DNA from 3 places in the Xanthomonas sp. NCPPB 3582 genome. Region 2 is predicted to be linked to each of the others. Evidence: predicted binding sites of a transcription regulator. Region 2 holds the regulator's gene; each other region holds the start of a gene.
What was found. The regulator FliA, encoded in region 2, starts transcription of late flagellar genes. The targets are predictions, from matches to a motif close to TAAAGTTTNNCNNNCNNNGGCCGATAA.
Positions count from the first base shown of each region.

Region 1: ACCQ05_RS18385 (GGDEF domain-containing protein) is a predicted target of FliA. The motif match lies at 1,853-1,879, and genes of this name have one in related genera.
Region 3: ACCQ05_RS19840 (HD-GYP domain-containing protein) is a predicted target of FliA. The motif match lies at 1,982-2,008, and genes of this name have one in related genera.

Region 1 covers NZ_CM192968.1:4,327,478-4,332,779, reverse strand. Annotated here, with positions in the region: gene ACCQ05_RS18395 (cellulase family glycosylhydrolase) at 1-61, opposite strand, end outside; gene ACCQ05_RS18390 (SulP family inorganic anion transporter) at 270-1,757, shown strand; gene ACCQ05_RS18385 (GGDEF domain-containing protein) at 1,997-2,977, shown strand; gene ACCQ05_RS18380 (M28 family metallopeptidase) at 3,293-4,927, shown strand.
Region 2 covers NZ_CM192968.1:2,755,377-2,760,678, reverse strand. Annotated here, with positions in the region: gene ACCQ05_RS11670 (chemotaxis protein CheA) at 1-1,149, opposite strand, end outside; gene ACCQ05_RS11665 (protein phosphatase CheZ) at 1,152-1,778, opposite strand; gene cheY (chemotaxis response regulator CheY) at 1,778-2,170, opposite strand; gene ACCQ05_RS11655 (RNA polymerase sigma factor FliA) at 2,195-2,962, opposite strand; gene ACCQ05_RS11650 (MinD/ParA family protein) at 2,959-3,843, opposite strand; gene flhF (flagellar biosynthesis GTPase FlhF) at 3,830-5,302, opposite strand, start outside.
Region 3 covers NZ_CM192968.1:4,673,306-4,678,607, forward strand. Annotated here, with positions in the region: gene ACCQ05_RS19835 (MarR family winged helix-turn-helix transcriptional regulator) at 1-162, opposite strand, end outside; gene ACCQ05_RS19840 (HD-GYP domain-containing protein) at 690-1,919, opposite strand; gene ACCQ05_RS19845 (MFS transporter) at 2,069-3,373, opposite strand; gene ACCQ05_RS19850 (gamma carbonic anhydrase family protein) at 4,046-4,591, shown strand; gene ACCQ05_RS19855 (DUF2167 domain-containing protein) at 4,672-5,302, shown strand, end outside.

The DNA.
Region 1 (5,302 bases), 1.6 Mb from region 2:
CGGCGGCCATGGCCAGCGCGGTGGCGAGTGCGAGCCTGCCTGCGGTCCTGAGAATCGACATGGTTTTCTCCCTAGATGACCGAGCTCGACACCCGAGCCCGGGGGGCGCATCTTGGTCTGCAGCCGCGTTGCGTGGCGTGATCGCTGCCACAGAAAAGCGCATTGGCGCACAGATCACAGGCGGGCTGCGGGCGCGGTCGCTTTCCCGCACACTATCGCCGCTGCGCACTGTCCGCAGGCTGTCCTTTCTGTCCCCGGAGTGTCTCCCGATGTCCCCTTTGCGTGCCGAACTGGCGCAGTGGCGCGCGTCGCCCGCGCGCGAACTCATGGCCGGTGCGGTCGCCACGTTTGCCCTGATTCCCGAGGTGATCGCGTTCGCCTTCGTGGCTGGGGTGGATCCGCAGGTCGGTCTGTTCGCATCCTTCGTCATCGGGATCGTGATCGCGTTTTGTGGCGGGCGCCCGGCGATGATTTCCGCCGCGGCCGGCTCGGTGGCGCTGGTGGCCGCACCACTGGTGGCCGCGCACGGCTTGCCGTACCTGCTGGCCGCCGGCCTGCTGGCTGGCGTAGTGCAGATCGCGTTCGGGCTGCTGCGGCTGGGCGTGCTGATGCGCTTTGTCAGCAGTTCGGTGCGCACCGGCTTCGTCAACGCGCTGGCGGTGCTGATCTTCGCCGCGCAGCTGCCGCATCTGCTGGGCGCCAACCTCGCCACCTGGGCCATGCTCGGGGTGGGCCTGGCGATCATCTACGGCCTGCCGCGCCTGCGCGTGCCCGGGCTGTCGGCGATTCCCTCGCCCCTGCTGTGCATCGCGCTGCTGACCATCGCCGGCAGCGCGCTGCAGTTGCCGCTCAAGACCGTGGCCGACCTGGGCAAACTGCCCGACGCGTTGCCAGTCCTGCAGTGGCCGTCGGTGCCGCTGACGCTGGAGACCTTGCGCATCATCGCGTTGCCGGCGTTGGCCATCGCCATGGTGGGCCTGCTCGAATCGCTGATGACCGCGCGGGTGGTCGACGAGCTCACCGACACCCCCAGCGACAAGAACCGCGAGTGCACCGGACTGGGCATCGCCAACGCGGCGGCCAGCCTGTTCGGCGGCATCGCCGGCTGCGGCATGATCGGGCAGACCGTGGGCAACGTGAAGTATGGCGGCCGTGGCCGGCTGTCGACGCTGTTTGCCGGGGTGTTCCTGCTGATCCTGATGGTGCTGCTCAAGCCGTGGGTGTCGCAGGTGCCGGTGGTGGCGCTGGTGGCGATCATGGTGATGGTCTCGGCCGAGACCTTCGCCTGGCGTTCGCTGCGCACCGTCGTCACCCATCCGCGCACCTCCAGCGTGGTGATGCTGGCCACCGTGGCGGTGACCCTGGCCACCCACAACCTGGCCGCCGGGGTGGCGGTGGGGGTGGTGTTGAGCGGGGTGTTCTTCACCTTCAAGGTGGCCGGGCTGCTGCAGATCGCGCACGACGATGGCGCAGACGGCGTGCGGACCTACAGCGTGCGCGGGCAGGTGTTCTTCGCCTCGGCCGACGTGTTCATCGATGCCTTCGATGCGCGCCAGGTGCCCGGCCGCAGCGTGGTGATCGATGTCAGCCGTGCGCACTTCTGGGACATCACTGCCGTGGCCGCCCTGGACAAGGTGGTGCAGCGGCTGCGGCACCACGATCTGGAGGTGCAGGTCAGGGGCTTGAACGCCGGCAGCCGGCGCCTGATGCAGGCGCATGCGCTGGGCGAGGACGCGCTGGAATCCGCGCTGCCCTGAGCCGGCGCGGGCGCTGCGAATGCCGGGCGTGGCGGGCGTTTTTGTCCGCTGCGCAGGCGGGCTGGCCGGTGGCTGAGGGCGGCCGGTCAGCGGCCTCAAGTTTGTGGGGCCCACGCCGATGAACCGGCATCCTGATTGCCGGTCGCCGTCGTGAAGCCTGTGCGTTGCCACTGCCGTTGTCTGCCAGCCGTCCGTGCCCGCCACGCCAGGTCGGCATCTGCGTGTGGACCGAGGCGCCGATGAGCGCCACGCCCTTGCTGGAGCGGATGGTGGACATGACGGCCATCCGTGATGCCGATCTGCTCGACCTGAGCCTGCTGCGCACCATGCGCGAGGTCTGTGCCGCCGACGAGCTGTCGCTGCTGCGCATCGCCCCGGACGGCCGCAGCATGGCCGAAACCCGGCTGCGCGACGATGGCCGGCTGCAGTTGACGGTGGCCGAGCTGAAGGATGCGCAGCTGCGTGCCCAGCTGGCCGAGGTGCATGGCGCCGGCGATGTGGTGCAGTTGCACCAGGACGGCCGCGCGTTGCTGGTCTACCCGATGATGGAAGCGCGCGGTATCCGCACCTGCCTGCGGGTGGGCAGCGCACGCGCACCCGGTGCCGCCGAGCAGGCGATGCTGCAGGGCTTCGCACGCTTCTTCCAGAACTACCGCAGCCTGCTCGACGATGCCCAGCGCGACGCGCTGACCGGCCTGCGCAACCGCAAGACCTTCGACGATGTGATCCTGCAGCTGTTCGCCGGCAGCGCCGAGGCGGCAGCGGCGCAGGGCGTGTGGCTGGGGATCGTGGACATCGATCACTTCAAGCGCGTCAACGACACCTTCGGCCATCTGTACGGCGACGAGGTGCTGTTGCTGGTGGCGCAGCTGATGCAGCGTACGTTTCGCCAGGACGATCTGCTGTTCCGGTTCGGCGGCGAGGAATTCGTGATCGTGCTGCGCGGGGTGGATCGCGATGTCGCGGTCGGCCTGTTCGAGCGCTTCCGCGCGGCGGTGGCCGGGCACGACTTCCCGCAGGTCGGCCAGGTCACCCTCAGCACCGGCATCGTGGAACTGACCCATGGCCGGTTGATCAGCCAGATGCTCGACGAGGCCGACAAGGCGCTGTACTGGGCCAAGCAGCACGGCCGCAATCGCGCGGCGGTGTATGCCGAACTGATCGCCAGCGGGCAGATGCAGCAGCTCGCCCCGCAGGTCGGCAGCGTCGACCTGTTCTGAGCGCGAGGACCGGGCGCGCTGCGCATTTCGCGCCGGTACACGTGCGCCGAATCGGCCTGGATGGCGCGTGCAGCGTCTGCTCCGCGCGGCGTGCGGCATCCTGACGCCTGCGCGCAATCCCGCCACGCCGGCAACCCAAGCGGTGTCCGCGTGCAGCAGGCACGGCGGCACGGATCGCGCCCCACCTTGCACCGCCAGCAGGTCCCGGCCGCAGTGGCTACACTCCGGGGCTGTTCGGACAACACCTGGGGTGCTGCAGTGAAGCGAGTTGTGATCAAGCGTGCCGCGATCGAGCGTGCCGGCAAGACCGTGGCGATGGGCTTGCTGGCGATGGCGGTCTCGACCGTGGTGATGGCGCAGGCGCCGACGTTCGATGGCGCGCGCATCTCGCGCGATGTCAGGGAACTGGCCTCCGACGCCTACGAAGGCCGCGGCCCGGCCACCGCCGGCGAAGAGAAGACCATTGCCTACCTGAGCAAGCAGTTCGCCGATGCCGGCCTGCAGCCTGGCGGCGATCTCGCCGATGGCAAGCGCCTGTGGACCCAGGCGGTGCCGCTGCGGCGTGCCGATATCGTCGGTGCACCGACCATCGCGCTGGCCGATGCCGGCAAGTCGCAGCCGCTGACCCAGGGCAAGCAGATCGCCATCCGCGCCGCATTGGACGGATCGTCCACCGTCGACATCGCCAATGCGCCGCTGGTGTTCGTCGGCTACGGCGTCAAGGCGCCCGAGCGCGACTGGGACGACTTCAAGGGCGTGGACCTGAAGGGCAAGATCGCGGTGGTGCTGATCAACGACCCGGATTTCGAGACCGGCAAGGGCGCCTTCGACGGTGCCGGCATGACCTACTACGGCCGCTGGACCTACAAATACGAAGAGGGCGCCCGCCAGGGCGCGCTCGGCGTGCTGGTGGTGCACGAAACCGCGCCGGCCTCCTACGGCTGGGACACCGTGGCCAGTTCCAACACCAACACCATGTTCGACGTGGTGCGCGACAACCCGCGCAGCGCGCATCCCACGCTGGAGGGCTGGATCCAGCGCGATCTGGCCGCCGACCTGTTCAAGCGCGCCGGGCTGGATTTCGACACCTTGAAGAAGCAGGCGCAGACCCGCGGCTTCACGCCGGTGGAACTCAAGGGCCAGCGCCTGAGCGCCAGCTACCAGGTCAGCTCCGACGTGATCACCTCGCATAACGTGGTGGCGCGGCTGGAGGGCAGCAAGCGGCCCGACGAGACGCTGATCTACAGCGCGCACTGGGACCACATCGGCGTGGGCAAGCCGGATGCGCGTGGCGACACCATCTTCAATGGCGCGCTGGACAACGCCAGCGGTACCGCCGCCCTGCTGGAGCTGGCGCGCGGCTTCGCCAAAGCGCCCAGGCCGGAGCGCTCGGTGGTGTTCCTGGCGGTCACCGCCGAGGAAAAGGGCCTGCTGGGCTCGGAGTTCTACGCCTCCAAGCCGCTGTACCCGCTGGACACCACGGTGGCGGTGATCAACATGGACGGCATGAACCCGTTCGTGCCCTCGCGCGACTTCGGCATCTACGGCACCGCCAAGCTCGACCTGCTCGACCAGCTCAAGACCGTGGCCGCCCAGTCCAAGCTGCGCTACACGCCCGATCCCAAGCCGCAGGCCGGCTACTTCTTCCGTTCCGATCACTTCTCCTTCGCCAAGCGCGGCGTGCCGGCGCTGTCGTATGCGGCCGGGCAGGATTGGGAAGTGGGCGGCGTGGCGGCAGGCAAGGCCGCTTCCGACGACTACACCGCCAAGCGCTATCACCAGCAGGGCGATGAGTGGAAGCCGGACTGGAGCTTCGCCGGTGCCGCGCGCGATTTGGGCGTGCTGTACACGCTGGGCCAGCAGCTGGCCGATTCGCGCCAGTGGCCGAACTGGAGCAGCGATTCGGAGTTCCGCGCCACCCGCGATGCCAGCGAGGCGGCACGCAAGTGACAACGTCTGACAGCATTGTTGCCCAATGATCGCGCGGGCGTTGCGGTTGTCTGCTGCGCAGAGCGCCGCGCCCTCGGCTTGTTTGCGTTTGCTGCAGGGCCCTTGCCGGCCCACCATCGCGGGACACGCTGCAAGTACGTTCCTGTAAGCTCTTTGGCGGCATCCATGCCGCCAAAGGTCCCGCGACGGTGAGCGGGCAAGGACCAGTGGAGTTGGTCGGTGTGCAGAGCGTTCAATAAAAGCAGCCAGCAAACTGTCTGGTGCGCCGATTCCGTTCTTCGATGAAGCCACCAGCCAACTGGCTGGCGCGGTGTCCTCACCGCTTGCGGGACCGTTGGCGGCATGGATGCCGCCAACGAGCCCCATGGACGGGTT
Region 2 (5,302 bases):
CATGCCGACGCCGCGGCCGGAGATATCGGTGACTTCGGCCTTGGTCGAGAAGCCCGGCATGAAGATCAGGTGCAGGCACTCGTCGGTGCTCAGGCGGGCGGCGGCCTCGGCGTCGATCAGGCCCTTGCCGCGGGCGATCTCGCGCAGGCGCTCGGGGTCGATGCCGGCGCCGTCGTCCTGGATTTCGATACTGACGTAGTCGCCTTCCTGCTGCGCGGACAGGCGCACATGGCCGCTACGAGGCTTGCCGGTGGCTTCGCGCAGGGCCGGCGATTCGATGCCGTGGTCGATGGCGTTGCGCACCAGGTGCACCAACGGGTCGGCCAGGGCTTCGACCAGATTACGATCGAGCTCGGTTTCGGCGCCGATCAGTTCCAGCTCCACTTCCTTGGACAGGGTGCGCGCAACGTCGCGGGCCACCTTGGGGAAGCGCGCGAAGACCTTGCTCACCGGCTGCATGCGGGTGCGCATGACCGCGGTCTGCAGGCGGGCGGTGGCGATGTCCAGCGTGCTCACCGCGCGGTCGAGTTCTTCGTCGCGCAGGCGGGTGCGCAAGGTCTTGAGGCGGTTGCGCGAGAGCACCAGTTCGCCAATCAGGTTGACGATGGCATCCAGGCGCTTGGTGTCCACGCGCACGGTCTGTTCGGCTTCGGCACCGGCCTTGGCGGCCGCCTTGGGGCCGGCCTTGGCGCCGGGCGCTGCGGGTGCGTGGGCGTCATCGTGTGCCGGAGCGGCAGCGGCCTTGGGCGCCGCCTTGACCGCTGGCGGGCCGCTCTTGGCATCGAACTGCGCAATCAGCGTGGCCGGTGCGTGCGGCACGGGTTCGCCCGAGCCCATCGCGTCCAGCATGGCCTGCAGATAATCCAGCGACTGCTGCGCGGCATCGAAGTGATGCGCTTGCAGCACCGCCTGGCCGGAGCGCGCCATGCCCAGGGTTTCCTCGGCGGCGTGGCACAGCTCCACCATCGGCTTGATCGCCAGGAAGCCGGCGCCGCCCTTGAGGGTGTGGAAGCCGCGGAACACCGCGTTGAGCTGGTCGGCTTCGTCTGGCGCCTGTTCCAGCGACACCAGCTGTTCGCCGAGGCGGTCCAGGATCTCCTGGGCCTCGACGATGAAATCGGCAGCAATATCGTCTGGAACAGCACTCATGGTTACAACCCCAATCCGGACAGCAGGTCGTCGGCGTCGTCCTGCGACACCGCGTGACGGTCCAGGCCCTTGACTGCAGGACCGGCAAGACCGCCGTCGTCTTTCTTCGGCTCGGGATTCTTCGGCGGCAGGCCGAGTGCACCGAAGCCCTCATGCACGCGGCGCACGATCCCGGCCACGCGGCGGATGATCTGGCCGCTCAGGTCCTGGTAGCTCTGCGCCAGCGACAGCTCGGTGAGGTTATGGCGCATCTTGTCCATCAGCGCGCCCTGGTCCTGATTCAGGCCACCGTCGCGCAGCTGGTTGGCCAGCACGCGGCATTCCTCGACCAGGTCCAGCGTGCGATGGCTGGCCTTTTCGGTCATTTCCACCACGTGGTCCAGGCGCGAGCAGGCATCGTCCAGTTCGCCGGCTTCTTCGGGCAAGGTGGGCAATTCGCCCAGGGCCTGTCCGAGTTCGCGGGCGAGCCGGCTCAGGCTCTGCATCATCGGGCGTGTGCGCAGCGCGGCGAGGTGATCGACCTCGCGACGCCAGGCGATCTGGTCACCGCTTTCCAGTGCATCGAGCGCGCTTTGCAGGCGCTCGATCAACGCGGCACGTTCGGCATCGGCTTCCACGGTGGCGTTCATCAGGCGGTCGCCGCCAGACGTTCGAACACCTTGCCCAGCTTCTCTTCCAGCGTCTGGGCGGTGAACGGCTTGATGATGTAGCCGTTCACGCCGCACTGCGCGGCTTCGATGATCTGCTCGCGCTTGGCTTCGGCGGTGACCATCATCACCGGCAGGTGCTTGAGCTTGGCGTCGGCGCGGATGTTGCGCAGCAGGTCGATGCCGGTCATGCCGGGCATGTTCCAGTCCGTCACCACGAAGTCGAACGGGCCCGCGCGCAGCGCAGCCAGCGCGCTGTTGCCGTCTTCGGCCTCTGCGGTATTGGTGAAGCCAAGATCCGCCAACAGATTCTTGACGATACGTCGCATCGTCGAGAAGTCGTCCACGATCAGGATCCGCATGTTCTTGTTCACATCAAGCTCCTAACACGAAAAAAATCAATCGTCATTTTCGACACCGGCATCGGCCAGTTCGAATACCTTGAGGCGGCCGCGCAGACGCACCACGGCCTGGCCATGGATCTGGCACACGCGCGATTCGCTGACACCGAGCACGGCGCCGATTTCCTTCAGGTTCAATTCCTGTTCGTAGTACAGCGACAGCACCAGCTGCTCGCGCTCGGGCAACTGGCCGATGGCCTTGCCCAGCTCGCGGCCGAATTCGCCACGCTCCATCATCTGCTGCGGATTGGGCCCGCCCTTGGCGGTGGTGTCCAGCTCGCCGTGATCTTCGATGCGCGATTCCAGGCTCAGCACCTGGCCGCGCGCGGCATCTTCCATCAGGCGCAGATACTCCGGCAGCGGCATTTCCATCGCGGCGGCCACTTCGGTGGCGGCGGCGGCACGGCCGGTGTTCTGCTCGATCTTGCGCACTGCAGCAGCGGCGTCGCGGGCGCGGCGGTGCACCGAGCGCGGCACCCAGTCGCCACGGCGGATCTCGTCGATCATCGAGCCGCGGATACGGATCGAGGCATAGGTCTCGAACGAGGCGCCCTGTTCGGAGTCGTAGCTGCGCGAGGCCTCGATCAGGCCGATCATGCCGGCCTGGATCAGGTCGTCCACTTCCACGCTCGCCGGCAGGCGGGCGGCCAGATGGTGGGCGATGCGGCGCACCAGATCGGCGTGCTGGGTCACCACGTCGTTGGCGTTGTTGCGTTGCACGGCGCGGTATTGCGCGCTAGCGGTCGTTGCGGTGGCGGTGCTCATGCGGCCACTCCCCGTTGAATGATGCGTTCGACAAAGAACTCGACGTTGCCGCGCGGCACGGTGGGGGCCTGCCAGCGCGAGGTACGGCGCGCGATTTCTGCGATGGCCTGCGCCGACGGACTGGCGGGGTAGGCCTTGATGACGGGTTGCTGACGCTGCACCGACAGGCGCAGCCAGTCGTCCTGCGGCACGTGGCCGAGGTAGTTCAGCGACACGTCGCCGAGGAACTTCTCGCAGACGCGCGAGAGCTTGTCGTACAGCAGGCGGCCCTCGTTGGGGTCGCGCACCATGTTGGCGATGATCTGCAGGCGGTCCACGCCGCGTTCGCGCGAGAGCACCTTGATCAGCGCGTAGGCGTCGGTGATCGAGGCCGGCTCGTCGCAGACCACCACCACGGTGTCCTGGGCGGCCTGGCAGAAGGTCAGCACGCTGTCGGTGATGCCGGCGGCGGTGTCGATGACCATCACATCCAGGTCGCGTTCCAGTTCGGAGAACACGTTGACCAGGCCGATGTGCTGGGCCGGGGCCAGTTCTGCCATGTGGCGGCGACCGGAGGCGGCCGGCACCACCAGCACGCCGCCGGGGCCTTCGATGATCACTTCATCGAGCGTGCAGCGGCCGGCGATCAGGTCGGCCAGGGTGTACTTGGGCGAGAGCCCCAAGACCACGTCCAGGTTGGCCAGGCCAAGGTCGGCGTCCAGCAGCAGCGTGCGTTTGCCCATGTCGGCAAGCGCTACGGCCAGGTTGGCGGAGATGTTGGTCTTGCCCACGCCGCCCTTGCCACCGGTCACGGCAATGGTGCGCACCGGGCCCAGGGGCTCGGGACGGGTCGCCGACAGGGGGAAGGCGTTGGTCAGCTTGGCGTATTCACGCGACTGCATGGTTGTGCTCCGGAGTACAGGGCTTATCGGCAGCGCGCCGCAAATCTTCAAGACGAAGAACGAGACTGGCGGCATTGGCGCGGTGCAGGTCGTCGGGGACCCGCTGTCCGTCAGTCACCCAGGTGATGGGCATCTGGTGATCGACCACCACCGACAAGGCGCTGCCGAAGCGGCCGGTCTCGTCGAGTTTGGTCAGCACCACGCCTTGGGGCTTGGCGTGGGCGAAGCGGCGCACGACCTCGTCGAGGTCGGCGAAATGCGAGTTGGCGGGCAGCACCAGCAGCGAGGTGACCTGCTGGGCGGCGCGCAGCCAGTTCAGCTGGGCGGCCAGGGCGCGGTCGCGCTGGCCCATGCCGGCGGTGTCGATCAGCACCAGCTTGTAGTCGCGCAGGCGGTCCAGCAGTTCGAGCAGGCTTTCGGCGCTGTCGGCCTCGTGCACCGCGATGCCGAGCTGGCGGCCGTAGCTGTGCAGCTGCTCGCGGCCGCCGACGCGCAGGGTGTCGGTGGTGACCAGGGCCACGTCGCGCGGGGCGTGCTGGGCGGCGAAGCGCTGGGCCAGCTTGGCGATGGTGGTGGTCTTGCCGGCACCGGTCGGGCCGACCAGGGCGATCACGCCGCCGCGTTCCAGCGGGTCGACCGGGGCCACCGGCAGGCGCTTGGACAGCAGGCCCAGCATCAGCCCGCGGCCGCGGTGCAATTCGGTATCGGCCGGGATCTGCATGGCGACGTCGCGGGTCAGGCCGGCGTCGAAGCCATAGTCGTCCATCAGTTCCAGCGCCTGCGCACGCACCGGGGAGCCGCGCAGGCGCTCGTCGGTGAGGCGGTTCATTTCGCGCTCGATCATCTGCCGCATCAGCGCCAGTTCGCCGCGCAGCTGCTTGAGTTCTTCGTCGTTCTGCGGGATCGGCGCGGCGGCGGCCGGCACCGCGGCCAGGGCAGCGGGGGCGGGCGGGGCGACCACGATCGGCGGCAGCGCGGCCGGCGGCAGGATCTGCGGCAGCGCGTCGTCCAGATCGAAGTCGGCTTCGTCGTCGAAGGTGTCGTCGTCCTGGTCCTGGGCGGCGTAGGCGGGGGCGGGGGCGGCAACCGTGGCGGCCACGACCGGGGCCGGGGTCGGGGCGGCCTGCACGGCCGGGCGCTGCACCGGGGCGGTGGTCAAAAAGTCGGCGAACAGTTGCTCCGGCACCGCCGACAGCGCGTGTTCCTGGCGCTGCACGACCGGCGCGGCCAGTTCCTGCACGGCCGGCATCGGCGCGGCGCTGCGGATCGGGGTGGCGACCGGGGCCTGGCGTGGCACGCTGGCCGGCTGGCGCAGGGCCATGGCGGCGATCATGTCTTCGGCGGCGCTGGCCACGCGCTGGCGGTGGCTCATACCGGTCTCGGCAGCCGGCTTCAGCGGGGCGTGGACCGGCGCGGCGGGACGGGTAGCGACTTGCGCCGGGGCCTGCTGCACGGGAGC
Region 3 (5,302 bases), 1.9 Mb from region 2:
ATCGACCGGCTTCAGATCGAAGGCCGCCACGCACTCCTGGAACATCCGCCGCACCAGCAACTCGGTGCGGGTGATGCGGTACCCCAGCAGCCGCAGCAGGCGCGCCTGGTCCACCTCGGTGATGGAATCGGGCAACGGTGCGACAGGAGCGGTAGCGGGCATGACGGTTCTCGCGACGAAGGCAGCGGGCGGACCGGTACGCGCTGCGCACCCCATCCACAACGCCGATCCCCGGCGTGCACCACATTGTAGACGCGGCCAGGCCTGCCGATGTGGAGGCGCAGGCCGCTCTTGCATGCCATAAGCGCGTGGCGTGCCAACACTGCGCCAGCCCGCGCTTGCACGCCCGCCAGCTGTGCGACAGCGCTGCGGCATGCGGGGGACGGCGGTGATCCAGGCACGAAGTGAACATGGTTCCGGTCGGCAAGTGATTGCGTTCCAGAATAGTTATTGAACATAACTACATTGCCAAGCTGCAGCGCAGCATGGTCGCGTTCGCTAGGCGGTGCCGGATCTGGGCCGGGACAGCGACCGGCAGGCCGCATGGAGCCACGCGGTGCGATGTGACCGGCCGCCAGGCGTGGCCGGAATCAGCCATCAGCGGAGTGCCGATCAGCAAGGGCACGCAGCCGGGCACGCGCCACCTACCGGACGCGCCTGCGGCGCAGCCCCCACGCGACACGGCCCGATCAGGGCAGCCAGAGTTTCTCGAGATCGCGAAAGCCCCAGTCGCTCGGGCTTTCCATCTGCGCGATCCGGTCCTGGCAGTCCGGGCGCGCCAGGTCGATGTCCTGCACCAGCACGTGGCTGCGCAGCTTGGCCGAGTAGAACACCCGCACCTTCGGCTTGAGCAGCGCGTCCGGGGTCTGTTCGATCACCACGGCCAGCTTCTGCGATTCCAGCCGCACCAGCGAACCGACCGGGTAGATCCCCAGCCGGCGCACGAAGGCCTGGAAGATCACCGGGTCGAAATGGCCTTTCCACGAGGCCATCTGCTTGAGCGATTCGGCCGGATCCCAGCCACGTTTGTAGGGGCGGTCGGAACTGATGGCGTCGTAGACATCGCACACCGCACCCATCCGCGACATCAGCGAGATCTCTTCGCCGACGAGCCGATTCGGATACCCGCTGCCATCCATCTTTTCGTGATGATGCAAGGCAATTTCCAGCACCACCGCGTTCTGCACGCCGCCGGCCACCAGCAGGCGATGACCATCCAGCGGGTGCTGGCGCATGATCTCCATTTCTTCGTTGGTGAGCCGGCCCGGCTTGTTGAGGATGTCCAGCGGCGTCACCGCCTTGCCCATGTCGTGCAGCAGGCCACCCATCGCCGCTTCCACCACCTGCGCATCGGGCAGGCCGAGCTGGCGGGCAAGCCCGCTCATCAGCCCGGCCACGGCCATCGAGTGCAGATAGGTGTAGTCGTCGGCGGTCTTTAGCCGCGCCACGCTGATCAGCGCCTGCGGGTGACGCAACACCGAATCGTTGATGGCTTCCACCAGCGGCATGGCCGCCTCGGTGTCGACGGTGCGGCCGAGCCGCACGTCGCGAAACATCTCCTCCACCGTGTCGCGCCCGTCTTCGAAGATGCGCCGCGCACGCACCACCTCGGCCTCGATGCCGACCTGCGCGGTGACGCTGTTGGTCCGTACCGTGCGCGTGCTGGATGCCGGCTCCGGCGGCTCCGGTGCCGGTGGCGTGGCAGCGGCCGCCTCGGCCTCCGGCGTCCCCGCGTCCACATCCAGCCCGCGTGCGGTGTCGATCACCAGTTGCTCGATCCGGCTGCCATGGATCTTGTCCACGTCTTCCGAATCGACCAGGAACGAGGTTTTCCAGAACGGATGGTGCACCCACGCGCCCAGCAGCTTGTAGACGTACATGCCGGGGCGAAGTTGGTCGGAGTCGATGGTTCTGAGCATGCCGGCGCTGGTGTGCACGATGTTCGCGGAAGAGTCCGCCACGGGCATGGCGGTCTTCGGAGGTATCGGCAGCCGGCACGATTTCTTTGGTCCGCCGATCCGTCCTCGACCGGCGGATTCACGCCGTCGAACGCAGCCGGCTGAGCAGTTCAGCGATCCGGCAAGCGCATCGCCACCACGGCGGCGGCGGCGAACAGCAGCGGCACGGCACAGCCCAGGTACAACATGACCGGCGTCCACCCGGCATCCAGCAACGCCCCCGCGCACAGTGGCGACAGGATCGCGCCGAAGCGGCCCACGCCGATCGCCCAGCCCATGCCGGTGGAGCGTACGGCCGCCGGGAACACCACCGGCGCCACCGCATACAGCCCTCCCATGGCGGCTGTCAGTGCCGCCCCGGTCAGCAATGCCGTCACGAAAGCCCAGCTCAACACTGCGCTACTCAACCCGAACGCGAGCATCGCCACCGCCACCAGGATCAGCGCCCCCGCGGTGAGCCGTGACAACCGCGCGCGCAGGGCCAGCCAACTGAACAGCGTGCCGCCCGCGATACCGCCCAGATTCAGCAGCACCCCGCCGGTCACGCCCTGGGCGGCCGACAGCCCGGCCGTCACCAGCAGCTTGGGCGTCCAGCTGAGCACGAAGTAGAACGAGAACATCAGCAGGAAGAACGCCAGCGCGATCAGCAGCGACTGCCGCCGCACTGCGCCGACGAACAGCGCGGCATAGCCCTGCCCGGCCGCCTGTACCGATGGCATCGGCAGGTGCGGCGCAGCCGGCATCCCCATGCGCGCCAGCACCGCGTTGAAGCGTGCATGCGCGTTCGGCGGCCGGCGGGCCATCAGGAACTCCAGCGATTCCGGCAGGAAGGCGAGCACCAGCGGTACGCACACCAACGAACCCAGCGCGCCGAGCACGAACACCGACGGCCACGACCAGTGCTGCAGCAGCAGCGCGGCGATCGCCCCGCCCACCGTCGCGCCTACCGGGTAGCCAGTGGCCTGCAACACCGTGGCCGTGCTGCGCCAGCGCGCGGTGGAATACTCGGCAGCGGTCACTGCCACACAGGCCAGCATGCCGCCGATCCCGATCCCGGTGAACGCCCGCAGCGCGCCCAGTTGCCAGGCGTTGCCGGCCAGCGCCGAGGCGCCCATGCCCACGGTGAGGATCGCCAGGCAGATCAGGATCAGCGCGCGGCGGCCGATGCGATCGGCCAACGGCGCCAGTACCAACGACCCCACTGCCATGCCCACCAGTCCGGCACTGAACAACCCGCCCAGCAGTTTTCCCGACAGTTGCCAGTCCGCCGACACATGCGGCGCGGTGAACGCCATCGCCATCACGTCGAAGCCGTCGAGCATCGTCAGCAGCACGCACACGGCCACCGCCCGCCACTGGAAGGGCGTCATGCGCTCCAACACGAAGGACGCAGGCATCGAGGTGCTTTGGAGCATCGGGGTGTCCTGTGCAGTAGGGAGTGTTCCTGCAAAGCGGAATGCAGGCGGTCTTGCATCGACAGCGACCGACACGACGCGGCGATGACTTCGCGCGGCAAAGCGCCAGTTTTTTGCATTGCCAACGCGGCCGCCGCCACGCCACTGCACGCACGCTAGGCCGATCGCAGATGCTGTTCAAGCCGCATCGCCGCAGTGCTGTGCGCTTATCGGACGTGGCGGGATTGCGCTTCGCCTGGGCAACCACGCGTTCGGGCACGCCGGCGCCTGCATGCCGTGGCGGGCGACGTCGACAGATGCGTTGGCCGACCACCGCCAGCCCCGGGGCTCTCACACGCGGCGCCCGGAGCGCGCCGGTGACGGTGCCCATTGCATGTCCGATCGCGACGCAATGCGATTGGCAGTCAATGCCACGGCGGTACGTGCATGCCATTGCCAGGACACGACAGTGCAAGCGCGGGCAGTCTGCATTCGCGACCTTGGCCAGCAGCGGCACGCCATCCAGCGCATCGCGATGCCGCTGACATGCCGGCGGCTGTGGGCAGCGCACCACTGCGCCGGCAGATGCACGTCTGCCTCAGAGGCTGGGCTCTTCCGCGGCGGCCACCACGGCCCGGGTATCATGCATGCCGTGTCCGCACCTGGCGGCACGCTGACTTGCCGGAGAATGCCGTGACCCCGATTCGCCCGTTTCTGGACCACACCCCGCAACTGGGCGCGCGCGTCTATATCGACCCGGCCTGCACCATCATCGGCAAGGTGAGCCTGGGTGACGATGTGTCGGTGTGGCCGGGCACGGTGATCCGCGGCGACGTCAATCATGTGCAGATCGGCGCACGCACCAACGTGCAGGACGGCGCCATCATCCACGTCAGTCACCACAGCCCGTTCAACAAGGCTGGCTACCCGACCATCATCGGCGCCGATGTCACCGTGGGCCACGGCACCATCCTGCATGCCTGCACCATCGAAGACCTGTGCCTGATCGGCATGGGCGCCTGCGTGCTCGACGGGGCCACCGTCAAGCGCTACGGATTTGTCGGTGCCGGTGCCGTGGTCGGACCGGGCAAGGTGGTCGGCGAGGCAGAATTGTGGCTGGGCAACCCCGCCCGCCCGGCGCGCACGCTCAGCGACAAGGAAATCGAAAGCCTGCATTACTCGGCCCAGCATTATGTGCGGCTCAAGGATCAGTACCTGGGCATTGCCGGCGCGCGCTGACCCGTTGTCTGCCGTGTGAACGCATGGCAGAATCTGCGCCCTGCGGCGTGGGGACGCTGCCATCGAATGGATTCGACCTGATGCACACTTCCGTTGTCCTGCGCGGCCTGCTGGCCGCCTGCCTGCTTGTCGCAAGCCCGCTGCTGCTCGCCGTACCGGCCGAGGCCGCGGACGAGGCGCAAGTGCTCTCTGCGCTGCAGTATCACGACGGCCATATCGCGCTGCCGCAGGCCAGGGCGCACTTCGATCTGGACCCGGCCTTCCGTTACCTCGACAAGGCCGATACGCGCCGCGTGCTCGAGCAGCTATGGGGCAACCCGCCTGACGACAGCGTGCTGGGCATGATCGTGCCGCGGACGCCTGCGCTGGATGCACCGGACAGCTGGGCGGTGGTGGTGACCTATAGCGATGAGGGCTATGTGTCCGACGAGGACGCCGCCAAGATCGATTACAGCGAACTGCTGGAGCAGATGCAGCAAGGCACCGCCGAGGACAACGCCGCACGGCGCGAACAGGGCTACGGCACGGTGGACCTGCTCGGCTGGGCCGTGCCGCCGCGCTACGACGCCGGCAGCAAGAAGCTCTACTGGGCCAAGGAACTGCGCTTCGATGGGGCCCAGCAGCACACGCTCAATTACGACATCCGCGTCTTGGGGCGCAGCGGCTATCTCAGCCTCAACGCCGTCGCCGGCATGGGCCAGCTCGAGCAGG